Sporomusa sphaeroides DSM 2875: one gene and its partner. Each later gene encodes a partner of the first gene's protein in a complex. Links are inferred from orthologs where the notes say so. Each region holds a gene or a part of one and is shown on either strand. Other genes may lie near its edges.

Region 1 (13,743 bases):
CTACGCTGTTAAATAAAGCCAACAACATCATATTGACTGCTCATGTTCATCCGGACGGTGATGCGTTAGGGTCGCTGTTTGCCCTCTACAGCTTTCTGTCAGCGCAGGGCAAACAGGTAAGAATCCTGCTTGATGATGAAGTTCCTCGGGCTTTCTACTTTCTCCACGGCTGGGAGAAGGTAGAAAAGCCTGAAGGTATTGTCCATACCGCCGATTTACTGGTAGTGCTTGATGCCAGTGATCTGGAGCGAATTGGGAAGGTAAGTGAGGTTATAAAAGCCCCTATACTGAACCTGGATCATCACATATCCAACGTCAAGTTTGCCGATTATTGGTATATTGATAGTCAGGCGGCCGCTACCGGCGAAATTATTTTCAAGATATTTAAAGAAGTAAATGCCAATATCACGCCAAGTATGGCTGAAGCATTGTTTACGGCCATAGCCACTGACTGCGGTTTTTTTCGCTATGCCAATACTTCAGCTCAAACCCTCAAAATTGCGGCGGAATTGGTGGAACTGGGTGCTCAGCCCCATGTTATCTCCGAACGTCTTGAAACCAAACCAAGGGCTGTTATTGAAATGCTGCCCAAAGTGCTTGAGACGCTTGAGATCATCGATTGCGGCGATGCCGGGAACATAGCTACAATCGTGTTAAACTATGATGCAATAACCAAACTTAAGGATGACACAGAAGGCTTTATTAATTATCCGCGTAACATTGACGGGGTTGAAATAGCCATTATGTTTAAGGAAGCAGATGATAATAGTGTGCGGGTAAGTCTGCGTTCAAAGACAGCAGATGTAAGCAAGCTGGCCCTTTCTTTTGGCGGTGGAGGGCATGCGCGGGCGGCGGGGTGTACGGTAGCTGAGCCGCTTGACCGTGCTAAAACATTGGTTGTCGAGGCAGCAAGAAAACAATTAGCTGCAGGTTTTATTGCATGATGCACAGTGGTGTGATTAATGTACTTAAACCGCCAGGGATGACATCTCATGACGTGGTGTCGTTTATTCGCCGCTTATATGGTATAAAACGTGTCGGTCATGCCGGTACGCTGGACCCGGCGGCAGCTGGCGTTTTACCAATCTTTTTAGGTAATGCAACCAGACTTGTTGAGTATCTGTCAGACGCAGACAAGCATTACCGTGCTGAACTTACCTTCGGGTTTGAAACAGATACCGGTGACGATACAGGTCAAATTATTGCCAGCAGTCCGTACACAAGGCCGTCGTCAATACAAATAAGGGAAACGCTGGCAGCGTTTATCGGAGTTAACGAACAGATTCCCCCCATGTATTCAGCGGTGAAAATTGGCGGTAAAAAGTTGTATGAGCTGGCTCGTGCCGGTCAGGTAGTTGAGCGGAAACCTCGAACCATTATGATCCATGCTATTGCATTGGTGGCAGAGCATGAAGCAGGCCTTGTGTTTGATGTAACCTGTTCTAAAGGAACCTACATTCGGACATTATGTGCTGATATTGGCCGTAAATTGAATTGTTTGGCAGTCATGAGTTTTTTGGTAAGAACCCGTGTCGGTAATTTTTGTCTGGAACAGTCTTTAACCCTTGAAGAAATTGCTTTACTCAAGGAAAAAGCCGTCCAAAAGCCTGATAGTGTTCTTACTCATTTTCCCGCTGTGATATTATCTGAACAAGATTCTAATGCTGTAAAAAATGGACGCAGTATCTGCTGTCAGGCAAATGCCCTGGATTTGGTTACAATCTACGACTGGCAGAAAACTTTCATTGGCATTGGACGGAAAATAAGCGGGGCCGAAGGTCAGTCGCTACTAACGCCAGTTAAAATATTAAGTCCGGACCGGTAGCGTTCCGGACTATTGGCTTGCCTAACAGAATTTATAAATTTTGCGCGCCACTCCAGCGATTTTTCTTAGCAAAAGTCACCCCTTATAATTTTTGCCCTGATAGGAAGGCTATAGCTAGCGCTTGCCAGGTATTGCGCTCAAGCCTTCTGTAAGGCGGTAACGAGGAGAAACAGAGAAACTATGGAAGTATTTACACAGATAAAAGACATACATCAATATCCGGGCATTTATATGGCGTTAGGAACTTTTGATGGTGTTCATGTTGGACATCAGGCAATCATTTCACGTACTGTCGAGCTGGCGAAAAACGAAAACTGCTTGAGCTCTGTGTTTACTTTTAGCAATCATCCTCTAAATGTTATTAATCCAGAACATTGTCCACCGCTCATTATAACCAACCCGGAAAAGGTTAATTTAATTGCAGCCCTGGGAGTTGATATTTTATTTAATATCCCCTTTACAAGTCAGCTTTTACAACTGACGCCTGAGAGTTTCGTTGCAATGCTGGTCAACAACCTTAAGCTGAAACATGTGATAGTCGGAGAAAACTTTACCTATGGGTATCGGGGGGCAGGGACGTCGGACATGTTGAAAAAGGCTGGCGTTCTTCACGGGTTCAGCGTCGATGTGGTACATATGGTTGATATCGAAGGTACTGTTGTGAGCAGTACTGTTATCCGGCAATTAATTAAAGAGGGTGAAGTCAAACAGGCGGCTGTTTTGCTTGGCCGCTTCGTAACCATCACCGGGGAAGTTATCAAAGGCGACCAGCGGGGTAATAAATTAGGCTTTCCTACCGCTAATTTGGCTATTCCCCAAGGCTTGCTGGTTCCCGCTGACGGAGTTTATGCCGTGTATGCCATAGATAAGTCCGGCCAAAAATTTAATGCAGTAGCCAATATTGGCAATAATCCTACCTTCACGCGGCAATCCCGCCGGATTGAAATCCATATTTTGGATTTTGACCGTTTGATTTATGGAGAACATCTTCAGGTACAATTTCTTGACCGAATTCGCGGTGAGATTGCTTTTAATTCCATCGAGCAACTAAAACAGCAAATGGCTAATGATATCAATTTTGCGCGAAAAAATTACTTTTAAAGCGCTATAAAGGTTTACATGTGTTAATCTTTATGTTAGTATATATTTTAGTGATTAAATCACATATAACCATAGCGAGGATAGTCGAGTCTCCGGCGATGTCTTGGCTAATGGGGGTAAAGCTACGTAAAAGGAGGTGAACCATCGTGTTGACACCTGAAAACAAACAGAAACTTATTGAAAAATATCGTGTACACTTGAATGATACCGGATCACCGGAAGTTCAGATTGCGATTCTTACCGAGCGCATTAATTATTTGACAGAACATTTAAGAGAACACAAAAAAGACCACCATTCCCGTCGCGGTCTATTAAAAATGGTTGGTCAGCGCAGAGGTCTCTTAAACTATCTGCGTGAAAATGATATTGAACGCTACCGTTCAATCTTGGAAAAACTCAACTTGCGGAAATAGAAAAAGCGGATTTTCCGCTTTTTTTTATTTATTTTCCAGGTTAAAGAAAAATAAAAAAGGGAATAATAAGAAAAATGTCGAACAGTTAATCTTTGCTAAAAGAAAAGGGGTTTAACAGAGGAGGAAAACAAAATATGGAGAAATTCCAGATGGAATTAGGTGGCCGTACCCTGGTCATTGAATCAGGTAAAATGGCTAAACAAGCCAGCGGTGCCGTTTTGGTACGTTACGGTGACACGGCTGTGCTTGTGGCTGCGACTCAGTCGGCCGAGCCGCGGCCGGGCATTGATTTTTTCCCATTGACTGTTGATTATGAAGAACGCTTATATTCGGTTGGCAAAATTCCCGGTGGCTTTATCAAACGGGAAGGGCGTCCAAGCGAAGCCGCCATTTTAGCCGGACGCTTAATCGACCGGCCGCTTCGACCGTTATTTGCCGATGGGCTGAGAAACGATGTTCACGTTGTGGCTACTGTCATGTCGGTAGATCAGAACAACCCGCCGGATATCCCGGCAATGATTGGTGCATCCTGCGCTTTAGGCGTATCTGATATTGGTTTTAACGGGCCAATTGGCGGTGTGCGTGTAGGGCTGCTTGACGGCAAGCTTATTTTGAATCCCACGGTGGAAGAGCAGGAAAAAAGTGAGCTTAATTTAGTCGTAGCAGGTACCAAAGATGCCATTTTAATGGTTGAGGCAGGGGCCAATGAACTGCTGGAAGAAACCATGCTTGAAGCAATTTTATTTGGTCACGAAGCCATCAAAGAAATAGTTGCTTTCCAGGAAGATATTATTGCGAAAATCGGTAAACCGAAAAAGGAAAAACCGTTATATGAAGTCCCTGCCGATATTGATGCAGCTATGCGGCAGTTTGCAACAGAACAGTTAAAGGTAGCTGTAGTTAATTCGGATAAGCATACGCGTGAGGAAAATATCAAACAGATTAAAAATGAAGTTGTGGCACATTTCCTTTCGCTATATCCTGATAATGAAAAAGACATTAATTACATGTTCCAAAAAATTCTCAAAGAAATTGTACGGAAAATGATTACCGTTGATAAAATCCGTCCAGATGGCCGCCAGATTGAAGAAGTACGGCCTATTACTTGTGAAGTAGGCCTTTTGGCACGTACTCATGGGTCAGGCTTGTTTACTCGCGGACAGACGCAAGTCTTCACGATAACCACCCTGGGAGCCATCGGGGATGAACAGATTCTTGACGGGCTTGGTGTCGAGGAATCCAAACGCTATATGCATCATTATAATTTCCCTTCCTTCAGCGTAGGTGAGACTCGTCCTTCACGCGGTCCGGGCCGTCGCGAGATTGGTCATGGCGCACTGGCTGAGAGAGCCTTGCTGCCTGTAATTCCCTCAGAAACTGATTTTCCTTATACCATCCGGTTAGTGTCAGAAGTGCTGGAATCCAATGGCTCAAGCTCTATGGGCAGCGTATGCGGCAGTACATTATCATTAATGGATGCCGGTGTGCCGATTAAAGCTCCCGTATCCGGTGTAGCCATGGGTCTGGTTAAAGAAGGGGATCATTATACGATCCTGACAGATATTCAAGGCATGGAAGATGCACTGGGTGATATGGACTTTAAAGTAGCCGGTACGGCAAAAGGTGTAACAGCTATGCAGATGGATATGAAAATATCCGGCATTACGAAGGAAATTTTTGAAGATGCGCTGGCTCAGGCCAGGCGGGGACGCATGCATATAATGGGCAGAATGCTTGAAGCTATTGCTGAACCGAGAAAAGAACTTTCGCCGTTTGCACCGCGCATTATTACGATGGAAATTGATCCTGACAAAATTCGCGATGTCATTGGACCAGGCGGTAAGATTATTAAAAAGATTATTGAGGAAACAGGCGTGACCATCGACATTGAGGATGATGGCAAAGTATTTATTGCCGCCGTTGATGTTGAGGCCGGTCAAAAAGCAGTGAGTATAATTGAAAGCCTGGTACGCAGCGTGGAAGTTGGTACCACCTATACGGGTAAAGTCACCCGCATCATGAACTTTGGTGCATTTGTCGAGATTCTGCCTGGGAAAGAAGGCCTTGTCCATATTTCACAGCTTGCGCGCGAACGGGTAGCCAAAGTAGAAGATGTTGTTAAGATTGGCGATGAAATTATGGTTAAAGTTACAGAAATTGACCGCCAAGGCCGTATTAATCTGTCGCGTAAAGAGTTGTTAAAAGCAGAACCGCCAAAGGAAAACCGCCCTGAAGTCGGCGAATAATACCATATCGGTCAAACAATTTAGGGACTTGGCAGCAGCCAAGTCTTTTAATTTTGCTCATAAATGACTGGCACCATTAATACACTGTACTATATGTGAGCGAGTAGATAGTACCTTGCGTCACCTCACTATTTAAGTGATGCGGGGTATTAGGCAGGAGTTGATTGTTATGCAGTGTAAAATGATAATGGTAGGAAAAATTCGCCAGTGGTATGTGTATTTTTCTATTGGTGTCTTTTTGACAATAGCTATGTTATCAGGCCTGCTCCAGCCGCTGCTGGCTACTACCCAACTGACGACTGTACCGCCGCCCATTTTTCAGGGAAATCAGTCGCGGCCGCAAGTGGCATTTGCTTGCAATGTATTCTGGGGCGAAGAATACCTCCCCGATATGCTTAAGACATTGGATAAAAATAATATTCACATCACTTTTTTTATTGGCGGCAGCTGGGCTAATAAATATCCTGAAATACTGAAGGATTTAGCCAATAGAGGACATGAACTGGGTAACCATACCTATAGCCACCCGCACCCTAACAACCTAAGCAAAGAGAAAAACAAAGAGCAAATCATAAAAACAGAAGAATTAGTGAACAATCTTACCGGCATAAAAACAAACCTGTACGCGCCACCTTATGGTGAGTATAACAATACAGTATTGCTGGCTGCGCAGGAATTACAGTACACTACGATCATGTGGAGCATTGATACGGTCGATTGGAAGCGGCCGCCGCCGGAAATACTTAAGGAGCGGGTATTGAAAAAGCTTCATAACGGCGCCATTATTTTGATGCATCCAACCGCGCCTACCGCCCAGGCTCTTCCCAGTCTTATTGAGGAAATACAAAAACGCGGATATACAATAACTACGGTATCTGATATACTAAAACCGTAAAAACAGGCAGGCGAAAGCCTGCTTTTTTATTGACCAAATGCAATAAATGTGATACTATGTGTTTACATAAAAAAGTAACATGTAGTTATTATGCTTGCTTTAACAGAAAGCATGGCTTTCTAAAAGCAGGATAAGACAACTTATCTGCTGGGATGGAGGTAGCTGATGAAAAAGTATAAGCAGGCAACGGCTTGGTTAGTCATGATGACTGTTATGGCGACTTTTATGCTGCCGGTTATGCCGGCACATGCTTTTTCCGTATCTGATATATTAGGACAGGCTGCCGGGACTGCTGAGTCCGGCGGGACGAGTGGCGTGAGTGCAGGCAAGGGGGTAGTTGATATTATCCTTGGTCTGTTCCTGGGTAAAGTCCTGGGAAATGCTGCCAGCCCAGATGCAGCTGTTCAAGACAATAGTTCCGATAATGGCTTAAAGACCAACTTAGCGAAAGAGTTTGTCGGGTTTTATGCTGAATGGTGGGGGGAAGATACTTCCTCGTATAACTCTATGGTTCAAAATGCTGATGTAATTAAGACCATTGCGCCTTTTTGGGCTACCATGCAGGCCGATGGCACACTAACCGACCGGGGTGGCAATGACCATATAGCTGTGGTTAACACTGCTCATCAGAAAGATGTGGCAGTATTGCTGTTGGTGAATAACGCTAAACAGGATAACGCGCCACCGGTGCATACTGTTCTGGCAAACCCTGCTCTTAGAACCAAAGCGATTGATAATTTTGAAGCCTATATTAAAAAGTACAATCTGGATGGTATCAATGTTGATTTTGAAATGGTGCCGGCAAAAGACCGTGATCTTTTAACGGCCTTTATGCGTGAGCTTTATGGCCGCCTCAAACCGCAGGGATATATTGTTTCCATTGATGTTTTTCCTAAACAGGATGAGAACAATGATGTGGCGGCTGCCTATGACTACGCCGAGTTAGCCAAATATGCTGATAAAATTATGATCATGACTTACGATAATCACGGTGCCTGGAGTGGCCCGGGGCCGATTGCTGATATCCGCTGGGTGGAAAACAACTTAAAATATGCGTTGAAATCTATTCCTAAAGATAAACTCTATCTTGGCATTGCTGCTTATGGTTATGACTGGTCGGCACAAGGAGTCCAGTCATTAGAGTTTGACGCTATTATGGATTTAGCTCAGCGTTATGGTAAAACCGTGCAGTGGGATGACACAGCTAAATCTCCTCATTTTAGCTATACCGCAACAGACGGTACAGCGCATACGGTTTGGTTTGAAAATAGCGAAAGCTTGAAACACAAGCTGGCACTTATTACCAAGTATGATATTGCCGGTGCCGCCATGTGGAAACTTGGCGAAGAAGACCCGGCAGTGTGGCCGGTATTGAGGGACAAGTTCCGCAAATAACCAACTAATAAACGACACAGGAGGTTTGTTGTGTATAAAGAAAAAATAATGATTATAGCTATGCTTCTCGTTTTAGTATTTAATGTCGTGGCACCTGTACAAGTTAGCCATGCGGCATCTTTAAATAGTGTTGTCAGCACTCTGGGGGCTTCGACTGTTCCCGGAACAGATGGCGGCGGCAGCTCTGGCGGATCTAATATCTTTGAAAAGCTTTTTAGTTTTTTATTTGATAAAATTCTTGGCCCAATACTGAATATTTTTGATGGCGGCAAGGCGGCAACAACTTCGCCGGATAGTCCGGTAAAAGTGACACCGCTTCCGTCCGGAGACGGCAGTTCTGTTACCGGCAGCAGCGGTGTATTGCGTGGCAAAGTCATTGTTGTCGACCCAGGCCATGGCGGCAGCAACCCTGGGGCGGTAGCCAACAATACCCGGGAATCGGATAATAACTTAGCTGTCAGCAAAAAATTGCGGGACAAGCTGACAAGCGCCGGCGCCAAAGTAGTTATGACCAGAGAAACTGACCGCACCGTAGCTGCCGAGGGCAGCTCGCTTGGACAGGAATTAGCCGCAAGGGTAAATATTGCCGAAGCTAACAAGGCTGATATATTTGTTAGTGTCCATTCCAATTCTAATCCCAATCCTGCCATTTACGGAGCAATGACCTTTTATCCCAGCGGCAAGTCTTCCCAGCTTGCACTTAAAGTGCAAAACGGTATTGTCAAAGCGACAGGTGCTGTAGATAAAGGTACATCGCCGGCAACCTTCCACGTTCTCCGCAACACCAGCATGCCTAGTATTTTAGTTGAGATGGGATTTGTGACAAACGCCGGCGAAGCGCGTAAACTGCAGGAAGACAGTTACCGCAATAAAATGGCTCAGGGTATTTTCGATGGGATAGTAAGCTACTTTGCTAACTAATTCTATAAATGGAGACTTGATTCAAATGGGGTTTTAACCCCATTTGAATCTTAGTCGGAATTATCCAGGGACTTAGCCGCTCGCCTGTGCCCATAGGGGTCTCCCGCTTGTGAAGCGGAGTCTTAGAGCGGGTTAGTCATCGGATAAATTAGTTTCTGTAAACAGAGATAAAGCAGGCTAAACTTCAATTGATTTTGGTCAATCTGAAGTTTAGCCGGTTATCTCTGTTTTTTTCTTTATTGAATTTAGGTATAATAAGGAATATGCTTATTTTGATAAATTGCATTATAATAGGTATGTGAAATGATAAAGATTTTCTCCCAGGCATACTGGTGGAAGCTTTAACTTTGGCTTGAGGAAAAGGAGACTGTATGTACCGAAAATCAGTGTTACCTAATGGGGTTCGTGTTGTTTCGGAGACTATTCCGTATGTTAAATCAGTCACCATGGGAGTATGGATGGCTACCGGATCACGGTTTGAAAACGAAGAAAATCATGGTGTTTCTCACTTTATTGAACATTTGATGTTTAAAGGTACCGCCCGGCGGTCGGCCAAGGATATTGCTGAGACGGTGGATGCTGTAGGTGGTCAGCTTAATGCATTTACCGCCAAAGAGTGCACTTGTTATTATCTAAAAGTGTTAGACTCGCATGCCGAGCTGGCGATGGATATTTTAAGCGATATGCTGCTACGGTCCAAATTTGCCGAAGATGACATTGAGCGGGAACGTCAGGTAGTACTTGAAGAAGTACATATGTATGAGGATACACCTGATGAATTGGTTCATGATATTCATTTAGATACTATCTGGCCGGCTCATCCGCTTGGCCGGAATATTTTAGGCACACTTGCTTCGATAGAATGCTTTGACCAGGCGTTAGTGAAAAAATATTATCAGGATTTCTATACACCGGATAATTTGGTTATTGCTGCAGCTGGCAATATAAGCCATGATGCTTTGGTACAGTTGGCAGCAAATTATTTTGGTCAAATGCAAGGCCAAAGCCGAAATCTGGCAATCACTGCTCCGGCGTTTGCTCCGGCGAAAACCATTGTCAGCAAAGACATAGAGCAGGTACATGTGTGTTTAGGTACAGCAAGTGTGCCACAAGACAGCCCGGAAATATATCCTGTTCATATTCTGAATAATATTTTAGGCGGCGGGATAAGCTCCAGGCTGTTTCAATCTATCCGGGAAGAGCGGGGACTGGCCTATTCCATTTATTCCTATCAAACTAATTACCGGGATGCCGGCTTATTCACTATCTATGCCGGAACCCGGCCAGGCAATGTAAATCAGGTTTTAGATCTGATTCTGGAAAACCTAAGAGAATTCAAAGAAAAAGGAATCAGTGAACAAGAGTTAACTAAGTCCAAAGAGCAAATAAAGGGAAATTTGCTGCTGGGACTGGAAAGTTCAAGCAGCAGGATGTCCCGTATTGGCAAACTGGAAATTACTTTAGGCAAATTTGTGTCCTTAGACGAAGTTGTCGGTAAAATTGACAGGGTAACGTTAACCGATGTCAATCAGATGATTGAGCAGATGCTTACTGCCAAGCAATTGTGCTTTACTGCCCTGGGGCCTGTTGATTCTGCAAAAATTAATACGAACTTTAGGATTTAAAAGGGGAATAGTATGACAAGAGGGTTTGAGGTAATTACCCAATATAAGGACTGTAATGTAATTTTGCCTGTACGCAAGACCGGATTAAGTGCCGGCTATGATATTGCCGCCGCTCAAGAAACTACTTTATATCCCGGAAAGGTGGCCTTGATTCCGACAGGCCTCAAAGCTTATATGCAGGAGGATGAATATTTAGGTATTCACATCCGTTCCGGTTTATCCATTAAACATAGTTTGAGCTTAATCAATGGGCAAGGAATTATTGATGCCGATTATTATAATAATCCGGACAATGAGGGACATATTCTGGTTGGCATATTTAATCATGGTACCGAGCCTTTGACAATCAGAGCAGGGACTAGAATAGCTCAGGGAATTTTTTATAAGTATTTAAAGACAGATAATGATTGTGCTGCCGCTGTCCGGTCAGGTGGCTTAGGCAGTACCGGCGAGTGAAGCCGGGCTGATTTTTCGTTCATATTTTAGTCTAAAGCGCCATATACATTGGTAGAAGCCGGTTAGGGGGGATACGATGTATACATGGGCGGCGTTGGTACTCATTATTCTTCTCCTTATGGGATCGGTTTGGCTGCGTGTCTGTCGCTCTCGTACCTTATTGGACAGCGCACCTTTGCTGGAACCCAAGCCATCACCTTTTTCCACCGCTGTACAGGATTTAGTAGCTACTGCCGGCGGGGTATATCTTTCGATGGTAATGGTGGTTTCCTTCCTGAAACTTGAGTTGCCTGAGAAAATAACGGTCGGGATACTTTCGTTTGATCCGTTGGCTATGACGTCGATTGCTATGGCGGTTATCCAGCCGCTTTTTAGTAGACTATTTGGTAATTAAGTGGGTGAGGATATGCGGATAAGTGAAATGGCCGGAAAAGAAGTTATTAATTTGGGTGATGGAGCCCGGTTGGGCATAATCGGTGAATGTGAAATTACTTTTGACAGTCGGACAGGGGTTATTGGCGGCTTGGTATTACCCAAACGAAGATCCCTCTTTAACTTTTTAGGGGATGGTCAGATAACCACAATACCCTGGCAGGCCATCAAACGGATTGGTGACGAGGTTGTTATTGTTGATTTGAATAATGCTTATGAACGAATGTATTCTACGTTTAGGGAATAAAAAACTTATACATGGTCAACCTAACATTAGATTGTATATCACACTAATGTTAGGAGGCTTTATTGATGGAGACAACAAACAGTAACAATGGTGGCAATCAAATAGCAGGTAATGTTAATAATCAGGCGATGAACCAAACTACAGGACAGGCAGGCAATGCCATGTTCAATGCCAATACAGGTGCCCAGCCGGCGGCCACTTCCAATCAAATGACGGCAGGCACCATGCAGGGAAATCAGGTAACTCAGTCAGCTCAGGGAAATACTCAGGGGGTTAAAAGTGTAATCGGCGTGTTTGATGGCCGGAATAATGCGGAGCAAGCGGTTAATTCCCTCAGGGCGCAAGGCTTTACAACAGAAGAAATCAACATTGTTTCTAAGAACAAAAACACAAAAAACACCCAAGGTGATGGATCTTTTGAAGATGACATTACCGATGGTACTCTTACAGGTGGCACCTTAGGCGGAATTGGCGGTTTGCTGCTGGGAGCGGGTGCTTTAGCCATTCCCGGAGTAGGGCCAATTGTTGCTGCCGGTCCGATTGCAGCTGCTTTAAGCGGGGTTGTGGCCGGTGGTATTGCCGGTGGTTTGATTGACTGGGGCATTCCCGCTGAGGTGGGAAAACGCTATGAGCAGCATGTAGTGCAAGGGGGAATTTTGACTATTATCCGCGCCGATGCAGCTAAGGCTAACCAAGCGGCTCAGATCCTTCGCCAAAATGGTGCCAAGGATGTCGAAACTCACGCATTAAGCTAAAAAAAACCGGGGGAATCCCCCGGTTTTTACTCAGTTTATACAACACAGCGCCGCCGGCGTTTAACTCCGCTTATATATAACGGCCGCCCGCGCCTCAGTAATATGATGGTTATAAGAAACTTGTCGGTGGTTTTTCCTGCTTAGACCGTAAAATACACTATTTTATAATATTTATTTGACAACGTTGGAACCTTTGGTATAGAATGTGTATAAAATGAATAAGCAACATCCTATACAGGATGAAGTAGAGGTGCGGGAGTTAACAGTACTTTCAGGGAGAGCGGCGTCGATGAGCTGGAAGGAAAGGGACAACCGCCGAAGTAAAAGCAGGACTGCCAGTCTCTTTTACTGGTCTTATATCAAACAGGTTTAAGACTGTCACCATTACTTGGTGGAGTGCTATCTCATCTGATCAGAGGAATATACGTTTGTATTTTCCTAAGGTTAGACCAATGCTGTCTTTAGGGCAGCCGGCGAGAAATGCACTCACCGGCTGCTTTATGTTTATGCCTTTGACTTTTCTAAGGATTTGGCAAAAGCGAAGGTTTTTCCCTGAGATTAACCCGCTCTAGGACTCCCTTTTTCAAAAGGGAGTTAAGAGCAGCTAAATCCCAGGATAAGGGCGACTAACCTTCAGATGGGGTTAAAACCCCACCTGAAGCTAAGTCTGCTTTATCTTAATAGGAGGTGGACAGCGTTTGATAAGAGTAATGGTATGTGGAGCTTATGGCAAAATGGGGCGGGAAGTACTGCGCGCAGTTCATGAGGACCAGCAGTTAAGTATAGTTGGTGCGATGGATATTAACTCAGATTTTGCCGATGTAGGGGATATTATCGGTGCAGGCAAAACAGGAGTAACTGTAGGCAATGATCTGGTTACGGTTATCAATGAGACAAAACCACAAGTTATGGTTGATTTCACTAATCCTGAAGCAGTTATGAATAATACTCAACTGGCAATTAAAAACGGTGTGTGCCCGGTAGTTGGAACTACCGGCTTAGCGGAAGCCGATATTAATGAGCTCCGTAAATTATGTACAGCTTCTAAAGTTAATGCAATTATTTCTCCTAATTTTTCCATAGGTGCAATTCTCATGATGAAACTGGCGCAAGAAGCTGCTAAGTATTTACCGCATGTCGAAATTATCGAAATGCATCATGATCAAAAACTTGACGCACCTTCCGGCACCGGCCTGAGGACGGCGGAGATGATTGCCAGTGTGCGAGGTGAAATGCGTCAGGGTCATCCCCGGGAGACTGAGAAACTGCCTGGTGCGCGTGGGGGCGAATTAGCGGGAATTAGGCTGCATAGTGTTCGCTTGCCAGGCTATGTTGCCCATCAGGAAGTAATTTTTGGTGGTTTAGGACAAACGCTTAGCATTCGCCATGATTCAATATCCCGCGAATCCTTTATGCCGGGAGTTGTACTGGC
Region 2 (17,192 bases), 1.1 Mb from region 1 along the record:
ATCACTTTTCTCCGGCAAATAAAACTATTTCCGATTGGTTTCCCAAAAGTGAAAAGGGAAGGGCCACTGCGTTTTTCTCTACTACCTGGGCATTTGCTCCGGCCATTATTCCCGTATTGATAACCTATATTGCCGCGGCTATGGGCGGCAGTTGGCGTGAAATATTCTTTGTTTTGGCTATCCCCGGGCTTGTCGGCATAGCAATTCTGTGGTATTTCGTATCCGATAAGCCGGAAGAGATGCTGGCCAAAGGACGCTTATCCCAGGAAGAATATGATTACATTAAATCAGGACTTGTTACTGCAGATGAAGATAATGTAAAAAAACTGGGTATCGGCGTTATCATCAAAGATCCCAGCCTGTGGCTCTACTCTTTGCAACTTTTCTGTTTGCTTGCAATCTATTGGGGCAGTACCTCGTGGATATCCTCTTTTCTCTTTGAACAACATGGTTTCAGTCTCAAAACCATGGGCTTGCTGGCATCATTACCGTATGCTGTTGCCATTATTTCCACAATGCTTGGCGGAACCTTGATGGACAAGGTGTTCCACCGTACCAAACCGGTAGCCCTGATTTCCTTCTTAGCTGCCATTCCCATTCTTATCTACATGGGGCAAATCCCTAAAGGCAGCACCAACCTGCTGATTCTGATGCTAATTCTCAATGGTTTCTTTGTTAATATGGTTTGGGGTGTAATCTATGCCTACCCGCAAATGCGTTATCCTAAAGAAGTAATTGGTTCGGCTGTTGGCTTGACCAATGGTCTTGGTCAATTAGGTGCATTTATATCGCCATTGGCTGCCGGTTATCTGGTACACAAGACTGCCGCCGGAATTTCTTATGACAATGTATTTCTCATGTTTGCCGGTTTCGCGGCTGTCGCGGCCCTGGTAACCTTCTTCCTGAAGGAAGAGCCATTTGTTATCAAAGAGGATGATGGTAACAAACAAGAGGCATCTGCTTCTTTATAAAATTTATAAAATGGGGGTAATAGTATGAAATTTCCGAGTGCAGACCTAACAGGTAAGGTGGCAATAGTGACAGGTGGCAGCAAGGGTATCGGCTTGGGCATTGCTCAGGCGCTGGCTCAGGTAGGCGCTGATGTTGTCATTGTAAGCAGAAATCTGTCTGAAGGCGAGCAAGCTGCCAAAGAAATACAGGCATTAGGACGCAAATCTATAGCTATATCCTGTGATGTGAGCTCTGTCAGCTCGGTTGACAACATGGTGCAGACAGCCGTAAACGCCTTTGGCAAAATTGATATTCTGGTAAATAACGCCGGCATGAATATCCGCAAGCTGGCAGTCGATGTGGAAGAAGCGGATTGGGACAAAGTAATTGGCACCGATCTGAAAGGTGTCTTTCTGGTAGCGCAGCGTGTGGGTAAAGAGATGATTAAGCAACAGAGCGGTGGTAAGGTAATTAATGTTGCTTCCGTTATGGGGGTAATCGGCATGCCGTGGCTTGCAGCCTATTGCTCCAGCAAGGGGGGCGTTGTCCAGCTTACGAAGGTGCTGGCCTTAGAGTGGGCTCAATACAACATTAATGTCAATTGCCTGGCTCCGGCCTATATCCGTACCCCGATGACCGAAGGCTGGCTGAATGACGAAGCCAGACTGAAGCCGATCTTAGACAGCACGCCGCTGGGCAGAATCGGCACCCTCGAAGAGGTAGCCGGACCGGCTGTTTTCCTGAGTTCTGACTGGTCAAATTATGTAACCGGTCACACTCTGTTAGTTGACGGCGGGTGGGCGGCCAGGTAAGCCGCCGGCTCTGCGCCGGATCAAATATAAATAACGAACGAAACAGGAGGGCAAACACATGAGAACAGGCAAAGAGTATATAGAAAGTCTAAAACAACGGAATATCAAAGTATATATCAAAGGCCAATTGCTTAAAAGTGAAGAGGTTGTCGACCATCCCTTTATCCGCGGGCATGTAAATTCAGCGGCGCTGACCTTTGATTTGGCCCATGACCCGGCATACGAAGATTTGATGACCACCACCTCGCATCTTACCGGCAAAAAGATCAACCGGTTCACCCATATTCACCAAAGTGTGGATGATTTGCTGAAGAAAGTAAAAATGCTGCGGATGATTTCCCAAAAGACGGGAACCTGTTATCAGCGCTGCGTAGGCTTTGACGCCATCAACGCTCTCTATACCGTTACCTATGAAATGGATAAGAAACTAGGCACCGAATATCATGAACGCCTGAAAAAATACCTGATCAACTGGCAGGAAAATGACTTGATGGTAGCCGGCGCCATGACTGATCCGAAAGGCGACCGCAGCCTGCGTCCCGGGCAACAGCCGGACCCGGATATGTTTGTCCGGATTGTTGAAAAAAATGACAAAGGCATTATTGTCCGCGGTGCTAAAGCCCATATGACCGGTATGGTCAATTCCCATGAAATGCTGATTATGCCGACAATGGGAATGGCGCCTGATGATAGCGATTATGCCGTATCATGCGCCATACCGGTAGATGCACCGGGAGTAATCCATATCTTTGGCCGCCAAACCAACGATGACCGCAAATGTGAAGGTGACATCGATCAAGGCAATGCCCGGTATGGTATTGTTGGCGGCGAATGCCTGACTGTGCTGGAAGACGTCTTCGTACCCTGGGACAAGGTCTTTATGTGTGGGGAAACGGAATTTTCCGGTTTGCTGGTAGAGCGATTTGCCTGCTATCATCGTCAGAACTATGGTGGCTGCAAAGGCGGAGTTTCAGACGTGGTTATTGGTGCGGCAGCCGTCATGGCCGATATGAGCGGTTATGGCAAAGCCGGACATGTCAAAGAAAAAATCAATGAAATGATTCATTTGACAGAAAGCCTGTATGCTTGCTCCATTGCCTGCTCGGCGGAAGGAAAACCGACAGCCTCCGGCGGCTACTTTGTCGATCCGCTGTTGGCCAATGTGGGTAAACACAATGTCACCCGTCTGATTTATGATATTGACCGGCTGGCACAGGACATCGGCGGCGGCCTGACTGCCACTTTGCCTTCAGAATCTGATTTGCGGCATCCAGAAATCGGGAAGTATGTGGATAAATATTTCAAAGGAGTAGCCGGTGTGTCGACAGAGGACAGAATGAGGGTGGCCCGGCTGATCGAGAATATGACAGGCGGTACTGCCCTGGTAGAGAGTATGCATGGCGCCGGTTCGCCGCAGGCACAAAAAGTTATGTATTCCAAGCTGGGCAACCTTGAACACAAAAAGAAATTAGCCCTGCATATTGCCGGGGTTGCTGCAAACAAAGATAAATAGCAGGACAGGCAGCATGAGGATAGGCGTCAAATTTTGCGGAAACTGCAATCCTCGCCTGGATATGCCGGAACTTTTCCAAGCACTGGCCGTAGAAGCAGCGGCAGAGGAAGTACACTTTGTCCGCTGGGATGACCCGGGTGGCTATGAAGTGTTGCTGGTTCTCAATAGCTGTCAGGTGGGTTGTGCAACCCTTCCGGAATTCACCGGGCCACGTATTGCCGTGACCAGTGAAAGTGTCCGGAATTGGCCTGTCCGGGAGGAAGATTTACCTGCTGCTATACTGGATGCCATTCGGGATGCTCAGTAATTGAATTAACAGAACAATAAAATAGGGTGCAGCAACCACTGCACCCTTAACCATACAGGAGTGGTGAAAATGGCAGAAAAAAATTTGGCCGGACTGCGGGTGCTGGATTTTACCCGCGTATTGGCCGGGCCCTATTTAACGCAAATGCTCAGGGATTTGGGAGCCGAAATCATTAAGGTTGAACAGCCGGGCAAGGGCGCTGATGAGCGGCAGATGTCCCCGATTGTCAACGGACAAAGCGGTTATTTTATGATGCTTAACCGGGGAAAAAAATCAATTGCCTTAAATTTAAAAGATCCCAAGGCCAAAGAAATTATCTTTAAGCTTGCCAAGCAGGCTGATATCATTACAGAAAATTTCAAGCCAGGTGTTATGGAATCGCTCGGGTTTTCCTATGAGGCTTTCAAAGCAGTAAAACCTGATATCATCATGTGTTCTATTTCCACCTTTGGTCAAAAAGGCCCGCTTTCGCAGCGGGCAGGTTATGATATTATCGCTCAGGCCATGAGCGGTTTAATGTGGATGGCCGGTGATCCGGACCGCCGGCCGGCCCGCAGCGGTACTTCCATTGGTGACGTAAATGCCGGTTCTCATGCCCTTGGCGCTATTTTAGCCGCCTTATATTATCGCGAAAAGACCGGTAAAGGACAGTATATCGATATTTCGCTGCGAGACTGCCTGAGTGCCATTATTGAAACGGCTATTCCCCGTTACACGATGAGTGGTGGCACAGATAAACCGGGCCGCTCGGGTCCGCACCATGCTACTATGGGTCCCTACGGCGTTTTTGACGCCGGACGGGAAAGATATATTGTCCTCGGAGCGCTCAATGAGGCAATATGGGCCAGGCTTTGTACCGCAATGAACCGGCCGGAGTATATTAATGATCCCAGGTTCAGCTCCACAACTCTCCGGGCGCAGAACTTAAACGAAACTGTGGCAATCATTGAAGAATGGCTGCAGGGTTTTGAAGATGTCAACGAAGCATTGGACATTTTAGAAGCCAGCAGCGTGCCGTCGGCTCCGGTGCTGGATATAGAACAATTGATGCAGGATCAGCAATTCCTGATGAGAGATATGATTGTAGAAGTCGAGGATCCCATTTTTGGCAAAGTAAAATTACCGGCAACGCCGATGCGCTTTTCCGGGACCAGTGTAATTAATAATGAGGCGCCTCCTTTGCTTGGCGGCAATACTGAAGCCGTGCTGAAAGAGTATGCCGGGATGAGCGGGGAAGAAATAGCTGAACTGCGAGCCAGAAAAGTCATTTGATAAAGTGAGGTAATGATATGCGTGAAGTTGTAATTGTCGGAGCAAAGCGTACACCGATTGGTGATTTTCTTGGTAAGCTGAAAGGCGTAAACGCGGTTGAACTAGGAATAACGGCTGTAAATGCAGCACTGGCTCAGGCGCAAATCAAACCGGCCCAAGTTGAGGAATTAGCCTGCGGCATGATTTATAAAGCAGGTGTCAAAGGAAATCCCGGCCGGCAGATTCAGTTAAAATGCGGTATGCCGGCAGAAGGGTATGCCTATACCGTAGATCAGCAATGCGGCTCAGGGATGAAGGCTTTTGAATTAGCCAGTCAATCCATCCTGCTGGGCAAAGCCGAAATTGCCGTTGCAGTCGGGGTTGAAAGCATGTCCCAGGCTCCTTACCTGTTAAAAGGAGCAAGAGAAGGGTACCGTATGGGGCCAAGCGATGTACAGGATTCTATGCTGTATGACGGACTAGTCTGCGCGATTATGGGTTATCATATGGGGCTTACGGCTGAAAACCTCGCAGAGCGCTATAACATTACCCGGGCAGAGCAGGACGAATTGGCCCTCAACAGCCACCAAAGAGCGGTCACAGCCATTCAAAACGGAATTTTTAAGGATGAAATTGCACCTGTCACCATAGAGACTAAAAAAGGGGCAATGCTTGTTGACACCGATGAGCATCCTCGCGCCGATGTCACCTTAGAGAAACTGGCGTCTATGAAACCTGCCTTCAAAAAAGGAGGTACGGTCACCGCCGGCAACGCCTCCGGCGTAAATGACGGGGCAGCCGCTTTGGTACTTATGAGTGCGGAAAAAGCGCATGAGCTTGGAATAAAGCCGCTGGCTAAACTACTCTCTACCGCAAGTGTGGGGGTTGAAGCTGAAATTATGGGTATAGGTCCTGCATATGCTGTGCCGAAGGCCATTAGTTACGCCGGGCTCACGGCGTCAGACATCGGTTATTATGAACTGAACGAGGCATTTGCCGCCCAATTTTTGGCCGTAAACAGGGAGCTCAAACTGGATATGAGCAAAGTTAACGCCAATGGCTCAGGTATCGGTTTGGGGCATCCGGTAGGTTGTACCGCAGCCAGGATTATTGTATCGCTTATTTATGAGATGGGACGCAGAGGCGAACGGTATGGTCTGGCCTCCCTGTGTGTGGGCGGCGGCCCGGCGATAGCAACTGTTATTGAAAAGGTTTAACTGTATAGGATTGTGTGGAGGAGGATATGCATATGGCCATTAAAAAGTTGTTGGTTATCGGAGCCGGTCAGATGGGCAGCGGTATTGCCCAGATAGCATCGACAGCAGGAATAGAAGTAATTATTAACGACATTAAGCTTGAATTTGTTGAACGCGGTCTTAAGGGAATTGAGAAAAATCTGAGCAAACTTGTGGAAAAGGGTAAACTGGCGGAAGCTGAAAAGCAGGAAATTATGGGCCGGATTAGTGGCAGTATTGATTTAAAAGCCAGTGCAGCCGATGTGGATTTCGCCATCGAAGCCGCTGTAGAAAACTTTGAAATCAAAAAGGGGATTTTTACTACCCTTGATGCGGTATGCCCTGCGCATACAATACTTGCCAGCAATACATCCTCGCTGCCGATAACACAAATTGCTGCCGTAACCAAGCGCCCGGACAAAGTTATTGGCATGCACTTCTTTAACCCGGTGCCTGTGATGCAGTTAGTGGAAATCATTATGGGCCTGGCTACTTCGAACGAGACTTATGAAACCATCCGCGAGTTCGCGGTTACTCTGAAGAAATCACCGGTAAAAGTAGAAGACTTCCCGGGGTTTTGCGGCAACAGAATCATGGTTCCTATGATTAATGAAGCGGTATATGCGCTCATGGAAGGCGTTGCCAGTGTAGAAGATATTGATAATGTAGCCAAATTAGGCTTTAACCACCCGATGGGACCGTTGGCGCTGGCGGATTTGATTGGTCTTGATACTATTTTGTATGTTATGGAAGTATTGTATAAAGGTTATGGTGACTCCAAATACAGACCCTGCCCGCTGCTGCGCAAGTATGTTGACGCCGGCTGGTTAGGACGCAAATCCGGCCGCGGCTTTTATACATACAACTAAAACGGAGGAGGTTCGTCCATGCAGGCATATAACAACCTGATTGTTGAAAGAGACGGGGCCGTGGTGGTCATCACTATTAACCGGCCCAAGGAATTGAATGCTCTTAACCGGGCAACCGTGCTGGAACTTGACAGTGTGTTTAAAGCGTTAGAGGCTGATTCGGCAGTAGGCGCGGTTATCCTTACCGGTAGTGGTGAAAAGGCCTTTGTCGCAGGTGCAGATATTGCCGAGATGGCAAATATATCTGCTGTTGCCGCCAGGGATTGGGCGAGATTAGGTCAGCAGGTTTTTTCCCGGATCGAGAACTTCCCCCGGGTAGTAATTGCCGCCATTAACGGCTTTGCTCTGGGCGGCGGCTGCGAACTGTCCATGGCTTGTGATATCAGGGTGGCGTCCGAAAAAGCCAGGTTTGGCCAGCCGGAAGTGAATTTAGGTATTACCCCGGGATTTGCCGGCACGCAGCGGTTAGCAAGACTGGCAGGCAAAAGCCAGGCCAAACTGCTTATCTTAACCGGTGACATCATTGACGCGCAGGAAGCGCGGGCCATTGGCCTGGTTGATAAAGTAGTTGGGCATGCAGAACTTTTGACTGCCGCCAAAGACCTGGCCGGAAGGATTATAACCAAAGCACCCATTGCTGTCAGTCAAGCCAAGACTGCCATTAACCGGGGTGTGGAACTGGATTCTGAGCAGGCCTATGCTTTTGAGGCCGAGCTGTTTGGTATGTGCTTTACCACCGATGACCAGACAGAGGGAATGAGCGCATTCCTTGAAAAAAGAAAGCCTGTTTTTAAAGGACAATAGGGCTTACTGCATAGATTGGGTTGGTTAATTCAGGTGGGGATACTCCTCACCTGAATACCCGCTTATATTCCCCAAAACCCAGTGGGTCTGTGCCCAGCAAAAACCTTGATAAAGGTACAAGATAAATTAGGTTATAGGAGTGTTATGTGATGCAATTTGAATTAAATGCAGATCAACAAATGATGAGAAAAATGGTGAGGGAATTTGCCGAGAAAGAAGTGGCGCCAGGTGTTGTCAAACGGGATGAAGAGAGTCTGTTTGACCGTTCTTTAATTGATGCTATGGGAGAAATGGGATTAAACGGCATTTGTTTCCCGGAAAAGTATGGCGGAGCAGACGGCGATTATCTCAGCTATCTCCTGGCTGTTGAAGAATTGTCGAAAGTCGATGACGGTATCGGTATTACTTTATCTGCTACGGTATCATTATGTGCCTGGCCAATTTTTGCTTTTGGCACAGAAGACCAAAAAGAGAAATACCTGCGCCCGCTGTTAGAGGGCCAGCATATGGGAGCATTTGGCCTTACAGAGCCAAATGCCGGTACTGATGCTGCCGGACAGCAGACAGTAGCCGTTTTGGCAGGCGACCATTATCTGATCAATGGCAGTAAAATTTTTATTACCAATGCCGGAGAAGCCGAAACCTACATTGTCTTCGCCATTACCGACAGGGCAAAAGGTGTAAAAGGCATCACCGCTTTTATTATGGAAAAAGGCATGCCCGGTTTTACCTTTGGCAAAAAGGAACATAAAATGGGCATTCGCTCCTCCATTACGATGGAATTAGTATTCCAGGATGTTAAAGTGCCGAAAGAGAACATGCTGGGCAAAGAAGGCGAAGGCTTTAAAATTGCCATGGCTGCTCTTGACGGCGGTCGGCTGGGGGTAGCCGCCCAAGCACTCGGGATAGCTCAGGCTGCGCTTGATGCCGCAGTAAAATACTCTAAAGAGCGGGTACAGTTCGGCAAACCAATTGCCAATAATCAGGCAATCGGCTTCATGCTTGCCGATATGGCCACCAAAGTTGATGCAGCACGTCTCCTGGTTTACCGGGCTGCCTGGCTTAAGGACCAAGGCTTGCCCTATTCTAAGGAATCGGCGATGGCTAAAATGTATGCTTCCGACATTGCTATGGAAGTAACCACAGATGCTGTTCAGATTTTTGGTGGTTATGGATACATCTGCGAATACCCTGTTGAACGTTTAATGAGAAATGCGAAAATTACCCAGATTTACGAGGGAACCAACCAGGTTCAACGTATGGTCATCTCCGGGGCGTTGTTGCGATAGTGCCATTATAGTCAGAGCGGTTTCAGTGGTCCGCCTGCGTTGAAAGGGTAAAGGCGTTTGCGGGAAAAGTCCCGTGAAGTCATTATGATTTCCGCGTAGGCGGGCCACTGGGTTTATGCAGTCGCTAAACGATCGGACAACCCTGGGGCCTTTTTGCATAAGAACGGCTTCTTTTAATAGCCAGTCTGGCTAGGGTGCCAGTCAGTTTCAGGAAAGGGTGAGATAACAAGCATGTGTTGTTCAAAAGTAACAAAAGATCAGGCATTGGAAATCATCAGAAGATACGAGCAAGTCTTGGCCATTATCAATCAATATGGTAAAGCCAAAGAGCAGTTGTTATCAATACTATTAGATATTCAGGCAACCTCCGGCGAAAACTACGTAGCCGAAGAATGGGCCGAAGTCGTCGCCTGCCAACTGGATGTGCCCATCAGCAAAATCCATGATGTTCTTACCTTCTATGCCATGTTCAGTACGGTGCCCCGGGGCAAATATGTCATTGAAATCTGTAAAAGCACACCCTGCCATGTAACCAAAGCCGATGCCGTAGTGGCCCTGTTTGAAGCAGAATTGGGCATTAAGCTGGGTGAGACCACTCCTGACAATCAGTTTACCCTGCTGCACACCAGCTGTGTAGGCGCCTGTGATATTGGTCCGGTAGCCAAAATCGGCGATGAAGTCTATGGTAACCTGACCGCAGCCAAGGTAGCCGAAATTGTGACAAGTTACCGGGGGGTGTCGTCATGTCAAAAATAAACCAACTCATTTCCGGCAATTGCGGCGTCATTCGTCCTGACTGTACCGAAGCCTATGTAAAGTCCGGCGGGTATGAAGGTCTGAAAAAAGCCTTTACCATGAAACCGGAAGACATTATCGGCGAAGTGAAAAAGGCCAAGCTCTTAGGCCGCGGCGGCGCGGCGTATCCGGCCGGTTCCAAATGGGAACAGCTGCTGGAAATCCCCGAATTCCCCAAATACATTGTCATTAACGCCGACGAAGGCGAGCCAGGCACCTTTAAGGATAAAATCCTTTTAGGCCAGGATCCGCTCCGGGTCATCGAAGGCATGACCATTGCCGGTTATGTGTTCAACTCCCACGACGGCTATATTTATATTCGCGGCGAATACCGCGCCATTCAGAAAGTCTTCCAAAGCGCCATCGACAACGCCGTCAAAGCCGGTTATCTGGGCAAAAACATCCTGGGCAGCGGCTTTGAATTCAACATCCACATCATGACCGGCGCCGGCGCCTATGTCTGCGGCGAAAACTCCGCCCTCCTAAACTCCATCGAAGGCAAGGCCGGCCGCCCGCGCATCAAACCGCCCCATCTGGCCGAAGTCGGCCTGTTCCTCCTGCCCACCCTCGTAAACAACGTAGAATCCATTGCCAACATCCCCACCATCGTCTTAGAAGGCGGCGACAAATACCTAAGCTATGGTACCAAAGACAGCGGCGGCACCAAGCTCGTCTGTCTGTCCGGTAACGTCGTTAACCGCGGCGTATACGAAATCCCCTTTGGCGTCAGCCTGCGCGATGTCATCTATGACCCTGAACTGGGCGGCGGCATCCCTGACGGCAAAAAACTTAAATTCTTCCATTTAGGCGGCCAGTCCGGCCCCATTGGCAGTGAAGCCCAGCTTGACACCCCCTATTGCTACAAAGCCCTCCGCAATGCCGGTTTAAGCGTTGGCTCCGGTGCCGTCGTCGTTATGGACGAAGACGTGTGCGTCATCGATTACCTCAAAGGCGTAACCGAATTCTTCATCCATGAATCCTGCGGCAAATGCACCCCCTGCCGCGAAGGCAACAAGCAAATCTATGAGATACTGGGCAAAATTTCCGCAGGTCAGGCAACCCAGCACGACATGACCGTGCTGCGGCGGTTAATTGACACCATGACCAATGCCTCCTTCTGTGGTTTGGGCCAATCGGCAGCCGTAGCCCTCAACACCTGCTGGAAGCTCTTTAAAGCCGAATTCGAAGATCACCTGAACCAGAAATGTCCGGCACAAATTTGCTTTACTGAACAGGAAAGAGGTGAGTAGTGTGGGTCATCATGCATCCGATCCCAACAAAATCGTCAACATTACCATAGACGGCATCCCCGTATCATGTCCTGAAACTACCCTGATCTTAGATGCCGCCAAAATGGTCGGCATCGACATTCCCGTACTCTGCTACCATCCGGACCTTAAAGTGCGAGCTACCTGCCGCCTGTGCGTAGTCGAGCTTAAAGGCCAGAAAAAACTCAAAACCGCCTGCAGCAACGAAGTCTGGGACGGCGCCGAATTCATCACCAACAGCCCGGCTGTCCGCCAGGCCAGAAAAGACGTGCTTGAACTCATATTGGCCGAACATCCCCAGGACTGCCTCCAGTGCATCAGAAACACCAACTGTGAACTCCAGCAGCTGGCCCGTGACTTTGGCATAGCTAAGCCCCTGTTTGAAAACCAGCCCAAACAAATCCCTGTCGAAGCCTCCAACGGCGTCATCGTCCGCGACATGTCCAAATGCGTCAAATGCGGCCGCTGTGTCGAAATGTGCCAGGAAGTCCAGACCGTCGGCGCCATCAACACCGCCCACCGGTCTGTGGACTACGAAATCACCACCGCCTTCGACCGGCCGCTCCAGGACAGCACCTGCGTCTACTGCGGTCAGTGCATAGCCGTCTGTCCTGTCGGCGCCCTCTACGAAAACGACGAAACCGAAAAAGTCTGGCAAGCCATTGCCGACACCGATAACCATGTACTCGTCCAAGTCGCCCCCGCTGTCCGGGTAGCCCTCGGCGAAGAATTCGGCCTCGCGCCAGGCAGCATCACCACCGGCAAAATGGTAGCCGCCCTGCGCCGCTTAGGCTTTGACAAAGTCTTTGACACCGACTTTGCCGCCGACGTCACCATCATGGAAGAAGGCAGCGAACTCCTCGAAAGAATGAGCCAGGGCGGCACCCTGCCCCTCATCACCTCCTGCAGCCCGGGCTGGATCAACTTTGTCGAAACCTTCTATCCCGACCTGCTGGACAACGTCTCCACCTGTAAATCGCCGCAGCAAATGTTTGGCGCTTTAGCCAAAAGCTATTACCCTCAAAAAGCCGGTATCGACGCCGCCAAAATCGTATCTGTCTCCATCATGCCCTGCACCGCCAAGAAATATGAAAGCGCCCGTCCCGAAATGAACGGCAGCGGCTACCGGGATGTCGACATCGTCTTAACCACCCGTGAACTGGCGAGAATGATCAAACAAGCCGGCTTTGACTTTAATAAACTGACCGAAGAAGAATTTGACGCACCCCTTGGCCTGTCCACCGGTGCCGCCGTCATCTTCGGCACCTCCGGCGGTGTTATGGAAGCCGCGCTGCGTACCGTCTACGAAGTAGTCACAGGCAAAGAACTGGCCAACGTCGATTTCGAAGGCGTACGCGGCCTCACCGGCGTTAAAGAAGCCGAAGTGGACCTTGACGGCAAGAAAGTCAAAGTGGCCATTGCCAACGGCCTGAAAAATGCCCGGGTCATTTTGGATAAAATCCGCGCCGGCGACTGTGAGTATCAGTTTGTGGAAATCATGTGCTGTCCTGGCGGCTGCATTGGCGGCGGCGGTCAGCCCTGGGGCACCACCAAGGCTACCAAGGAAGCCCGGATGGCCGGTCTGTATCAGGCTGACCGCGAGCTGCCTATCAGGCAGTCGCACAAAAATCCGGCAGTGAAGGCGCTGTATGATGAGTTCCTGGGTAAACCCTTAAGTCACAAATCCCATGAGCTGCTGCATACCCATTATCATCCCAAGCATAAGTAAACCAGGTTATTAGGAGCAGCGCGACGCTGGAACTTGTGTGAATCGCTTAGTTCCAAGCGGAGCGCGGAACTTCCTTTATACTCCTTGTTATTAAACCTCACACACCTTAAAGCTGCAAAATAAGAGCCGCTGTTGCAGCCAGGTCGTCTACTGCAACAGCGGTGTTCTGTAACCTATATCAAACGTATAAGAAAGGGGTGGACTCATGTTTTGCAAACTGGATAATATCATCAAGCTTGACTCAATTAGGTCGAAGATGTTGCTGTTTGTACTGACTCCGGTGATCGTTTTCTTTGCTTTATCTTCCGTAGTATCCTATTACATTGCCGATGAGGCAGTGGTCAAGTATGTAAACTCCTCTATGACTGCTGACGGTCTCCAGCGGGCTAAGGATGCCGAAGCCGAATTCGAGCGGATAAAAGGGCTGGCGATGACGCTGGTGCAGGTATTGGCTGTACCTGTGCCTGATAACGAAGCGGAGGCATTATTCAAGCGCATACATAAGAGCGCCGACAATATTGATAACGTCTGTGTCGGTTATGCGGATAAGCGCTTTATCAAATCGGCGCCAGGCTCTATGCCTCCCGGATACGACCCTACGGTGAGAGGCTGGTATACGAATGCGGTTGCCAACCCGGATAAATTTTTGGTAACCAACGCCTATGTAAGTCAGACAACCGGCAAGATGATTGTTACCGTTGCCAAGGCGGTTGTCCGTAACGGCATGACCGTGGGTGTTGCTGCTATTGAGGTTAATCTTGATGAGGTTAAGGAGCTGGTATTGGCGACAAAGGTGGCTAAGACCGGCTATGGTTTTATTCTGGACAGCAACGGAATGTTTGTTATTCATCCGACAGTAAAAGCCGGTGAATATATGCAGAAGCTTGATAACGGTGTGTTGGAGTCGCTTTACAATCACCTCAAGGCTGAACCCGGCACGATTGTAACAGGTGCTTTTGGAGGTGAGGACAAGTCCTATTGTGCGACGGCTATCGAAGGGACGCCGCTATTGTTTGTAACAACCGCTCCAACGCGTGAATTCTTCGAAGATTTGGTAACTATGCGCAACTACAGTATAGGTATTGGCATAGTTACTATTGCGCTTCTCGGATTTATAATCGTTCTGGCTGCCGGCAGGATTTCCAACCCGCTGAATGCGCTAAGCAGATTTATGCAGGAAATGGCTAATGGCAATCTACAAGTTAATGTAAACCAAGCAGGTATTAATAGTAATGATGAGGTCGGGCGGTTGTCTGGCAGTTGTTTGCAAATGGCAGGAAATATTCGTAACTTGGTACGGCAAGTATCGCAGGCTGCAGAACAGGTGGCTGCTTCGTCGGAGCAGTTGACTGCCAGTGCTGATCAAACAGCCAAAACAGCTAACAATGTGGCTGAGTCTATTTCGGCAGTAGCTGCAGGCACTGAAACTCAGAGTAAAGCTTTGGATCAGACCGCTGTCGCGGTTGGGCATATGGCAGCAAGCTTAGACCAGGTAGCCGAATCGGCCCAAACCATTACCACGGGGGCTGATACTGCACTGGCTGCCACTAAAAACGGAGTTGTATTCGTAACAAATGCCGTACAAGAGATGGAGCTTGTGAGGACAAGCACCAAGCATGTGGGGATGGCTGTTGACAAGCTGGCAGTAAGCTCTAAACAAATCGGCGAAATTGTTAATGTCATAACAGATATTGCCGGGCAGACCAATCTGCTGGCACTGAACGCGGCTATTGAAGCCGCCCGTGCCGGCGAGAATGGCAGAGGCTTTGCCGTAGTTGCCGATGAGGTACGCAAACTGGCAGAGCAGTCTGCCAATGCGGCAAAAGACATTAAAGAGCTCATCAATGCCAATCAGGCTGATGTTAAGGCGGCTGTAGAAGGAATGTCCGAAACCGGCGTAATCGTAAATAACAGTACCGAGGCTGTAAATAAAGCCGGGGACGCATTTGCGGAGATTACAGCCCTTGTCGGCAATATAGTAACCAATATAAATCAGGTAAACGAGGCGTTGGCAATCGTGTCGACGGACAGCGCAACGGTTAGCTCGGCAACTATCCATATAGATGAGGCAGGTAAAGCAGCGGCGGCTCAGGTCCAAACTATTTCTGCCGCAACAGAGGAGCAATCGGCGTCCATGGAAGAAATCGCCGCTTCCAGTCAGGCACTGGCAAAAATGGCTGAAGAATTAATCCAGGCGGTTAATAAATTCAAAGTATAAAACAGTTACCAGTACTAAGCCTCTCATTTCATGCAATACATATATAAATAACGGATAAAATAAGTTGTACATTTTTGCGGAAAAGCAGGCAATCAGAACCGGCTTGCAGAAATAATACAACAGATATCCACGGCAATTTGGTATGGAGAGGCAGGGGTAATGTGAAAAAAATTGCAGTGATTACCAGTGGCGGCGACTGCCCGGGAATGAATGCGGCTATCCGTGCGGCAGTTCGTGTGGCTTTAGCCCATGGGGTTGAAGTCTGGGGAATTAGAAACGGTTATGCCGGCATGATTGCGGATAATATGACAAAATTGGATTCGCGCTCAGTGGGTGATATTATTCAAAAAGGCGGGACGTTCCTGGGAACAGCCCGCAGTGAGGAATTTAAAACATTACCCGGACGTCAGAAAGCGGTGGCTAACTTACAATCCCATGGGATTGAGGGGCTTATTGTAATTGGCGGTGATGGCTCTCTGACCGGCGCTAAGCAGTTGGGCGACATGGGAATAAAGATGGTGGGCCTCCCAGGCAGTATTGATAATGACATCTGGGGCACCGATTATACTATTGGGTTTGATACGGCGGTAAATACTGCGCTTGAAGCCATTAATAAATTACGGGATACAGCCTCTGCCCATGGCCGGGTCATGCTGGTCGAGGTTATGGGGAGAAATTGCGGCTGGATTGCCCTTACTGCCGGCTTGGCGGGCGGTGCTGAGAGTATCCTCATTCCGGAAGTGCCATTTTCCCGGGAGGACATTTGCAAGCAATTGCTGGAATCGAGAGCTAAGGGCAAGCAATACAGCATTATGGTGGTTGCCGAAGGGGCAGGCAGTGCTATTGAATTAGGTCAATACATTCGTACTAAAACCGGTTTGGAAACCAGGGTATCGGTACTTGGCCATATTCAGCGCGGCGGGGCGCCCACGGTTGCCGACAGGCTGCTGGCCAGCCGGCTGGCCGAAACAGCTGTCAGATCACTGCTAGCCGGGAAGAGTGGTATTATGATTGGCTATCATAATCAACAATGTGTGGAAGTGCCGATTGCAGATGCTGTCGGCAAGAAGAAAGATATTGACCCGGAATTGTACCGCCTGGCCGACGTTTTGTCACAGTAACCTTATTTCAACATAAAAACCCGCATTATTTCCTGGGAAATAATGCGGGTTTTTGTCAATTGACGTTACATAACAAGTACTAACAGCATTTTGAAGTTCTCGACAGCGTCTAATGCGTGAGGAACTTCGGCTGGCATAACAACCACCTGCCCGGTTGTTGCAGTGACTGTCTCGCCACCGATAGTGATTTCCGCCTTGCCGTCAAGGATGTACACCATAGCATCGCCGGGAGCCGAGTGACTGCTGATGGCTTCACCTTTGGCAAAGGCGAACAGTGTCATACTGAGGGTTTTATTCTGTGATAAGGTCAGGCTCACAACTTTGCCAGGCTGATAGTCTACCAGGTTGACCATATCCAGGGCTTTACTGAATTCGATATTTTTTATGAATTGCTTTTCCATGCAAAGAACCTCCTTATATTTGGGGATTTTGGTTATCTTTGTACTTAGTTTAGCAAATAAATGCACTATAAGCTGTGACAAAAGTCACTGTTCGCGGAAAAAACAGGCCGTACAGGCCTGTTTTTCCGACTTTTTTACCCTAACAGAAAGTATTTCTTAAGAACAGGATAAGGGTCAACATCGGCTTCCGCTGCGACGCGCCTGGATGGCATAGCAATTCGGCCCGCCAAAGGCTCGGCGCAAGCCGTGTTTTCTTTACCTTACATCATCATTTAAATCTAAGGAGCCATCTTCGGACACCCGCATATTAAGATTGACCTTTTCTTCATGTCCCCACAGCATTCTGGCTACTAAATTATTTGTGGCATGCTGATTGCCTGCCTTTAGATGGCTTGTCCGGAGGGTATCCTGGGTGGCGTCAAGACCGCTTTCCTGGTAGAGGTTACCGGCATTATCAATATCAGCGCCTTGAACATCAGACTGTGCAGTTGTCTGTGATGTTGTGACTGCTTCGGAAGCTTGTCTGGTTTCGTTCATAGCAATTCCTCCCTAATTGAATCGGGTGATTAAAACTAGCGTATCCGCGGATACGCCGTACCATACATATTTTTTTACCGATAGTGACAATT

What was found.
Region 2: SPSPH_RS08820 (region 1) and pfkA share a complex: the UniProt entries of both Bacillus subtilis proteins name them as parts of the possible RNA degradosome complex. The link is inferred for Sporomusa sphaeroides DSM 2875 from one-to-one orthologs.

Annotation. Positions count from the first base shown.
Region 1 is NZ_CP146991.1:1,938,194-1,951,936, forward strand. Bases 3,108-6,029 are described here. They hold SPSPH_RS08820 (polyribonucleotide nucleotidyltransferase), read left to right. Parts: upstream 3,108-3,473; coding sequence 3,474-5,585; downstream 5,586-6,029. Other genes in these bases: rpsO (30S ribosomal protein S15), read left to right, coding at 3,108-3,339; SPSPH_RS08825 (polysaccharide deacetylase family protein), read left to right, coding at 5,755-6,029. Also shown: SPSPH_RS08800 (DHH family phosphoesterase), read left to right, coding at 1-944; tRNA pseudouridine(55) synthase TruB, read left to right, coding at 941-1,825; SPSPH_RS08810 (bifunctional riboflavin kinase/FAD synthetase), read left to right, coding at 2,006-2,926; more of rpsO, read left to right, coding at 3,073-3,107; more of SPSPH_RS08825, read left to right, coding at 6,030-6,480; SPSPH_RS08830 (glycosyl hydrolase family 18 protein), read left to right, coding at 6,646-7,875; SPSPH_RS08835 (N-acetylmuramoyl-L-alanine amidase family protein), read left to right, coding at 7,906-8,796; SPSPH_RS08840 (M16 family metallopeptidase), read left to right, coding at 9,168-10,421; SPSPH_RS08845 (deoxyuridine 5'-triphosphate nucleotidohydrolase), read left to right, coding at 10,434-10,877; SPSPH_RS08850 (hypothetical protein), read left to right, coding at 10,954-11,271; SPSPH_RS08855 (YlmC/YmxH family sporulation protein), read left to right, coding at 11,284-11,556; SPSPH_RS08860 (general stress protein), read left to right, coding at 11,622-12,311; dapB (4-hydroxy-tetrahydrodipicolinate reductase), read left to right, coding at 13,010-13,743. UniProt on the Bacillus subtilis protein: Involved in mRNA degradation. Catalyzes the phosphorolysis of single-stranded polyribonucleotides processively in the 3'- to 5'-direction. Necessary for competence development in Bacillus subtilis.
Region 2 is NZ_CP146991.1:835,625-852,816, forward strand. Bases 14,190-17,182 are described here. They hold pfkA (6-phosphofructokinase), read left to right. Parts: upstream 14,190-15,202; coding sequence 15,203-16,162; downstream 16,163-17,182. Other genes in these bases: SPSPH_RS03765 (methyl-accepting chemotaxis protein), read left to right, coding at 14,190-15,041; SPSPH_RS03775 (cupin domain-containing protein), read right to left, coding at 16,228-16,563; SPSPH_RS03780 (hypothetical protein), read right to left, coding at 16,819-17,100. Also shown: SPSPH_RS03705 (MFS transporter), read left to right, coding at 1-971; SPSPH_RS03710 (SDR family NAD(P)-dependent oxidoreductase), read left to right, coding at 996-1,763; SPSPH_RS03715 (4-hydroxyphenylacetate 3-hydroxylase family protein), read left to right, coding at 1,822-3,276; SPSPH_RS03720 (hypothetical protein), read left to right, coding at 3,290-3,583; SPSPH_RS03725 (CaiB/BaiF CoA transferase family protein), read left to right, coding at 3,653-4,855; SPSPH_RS03730 (thiolase family protein), read left to right, coding at 4,873-6,051; SPSPH_RS03735 (3-hydroxybutyryl-CoA dehydrogenase), read left to right, coding at 6,084-6,938; SPSPH_RS03740 (enoyl-CoA hydratase-related protein), read left to right, coding at 6,957-7,742; SPSPH_RS03745 (acyl-CoA dehydrogenase), read left to right, coding at 7,892-9,031; SPSPH_RS03750 (complex I 24 kDa subunit family protein), read left to right, coding at 9,263-9,787; SPSPH_RS03755 (complex I 51 kDa subunit family protein), read left to right, coding at 9,775-11,076; SPSPH_RS03760 (NADH-dependent [FeFe] hydrogenase, group A6), read left to right, coding at 11,078-12,823; more of SPSPH_RS03765, read left to right, coding at 13,029-14,189. UniProt on the Bacillus subtilis protein: Catalyzes the phosphorylation of D-fructose 6-phosphate to fructose 1,6-bisphosphate by ATP, the first committing step of glycolysis.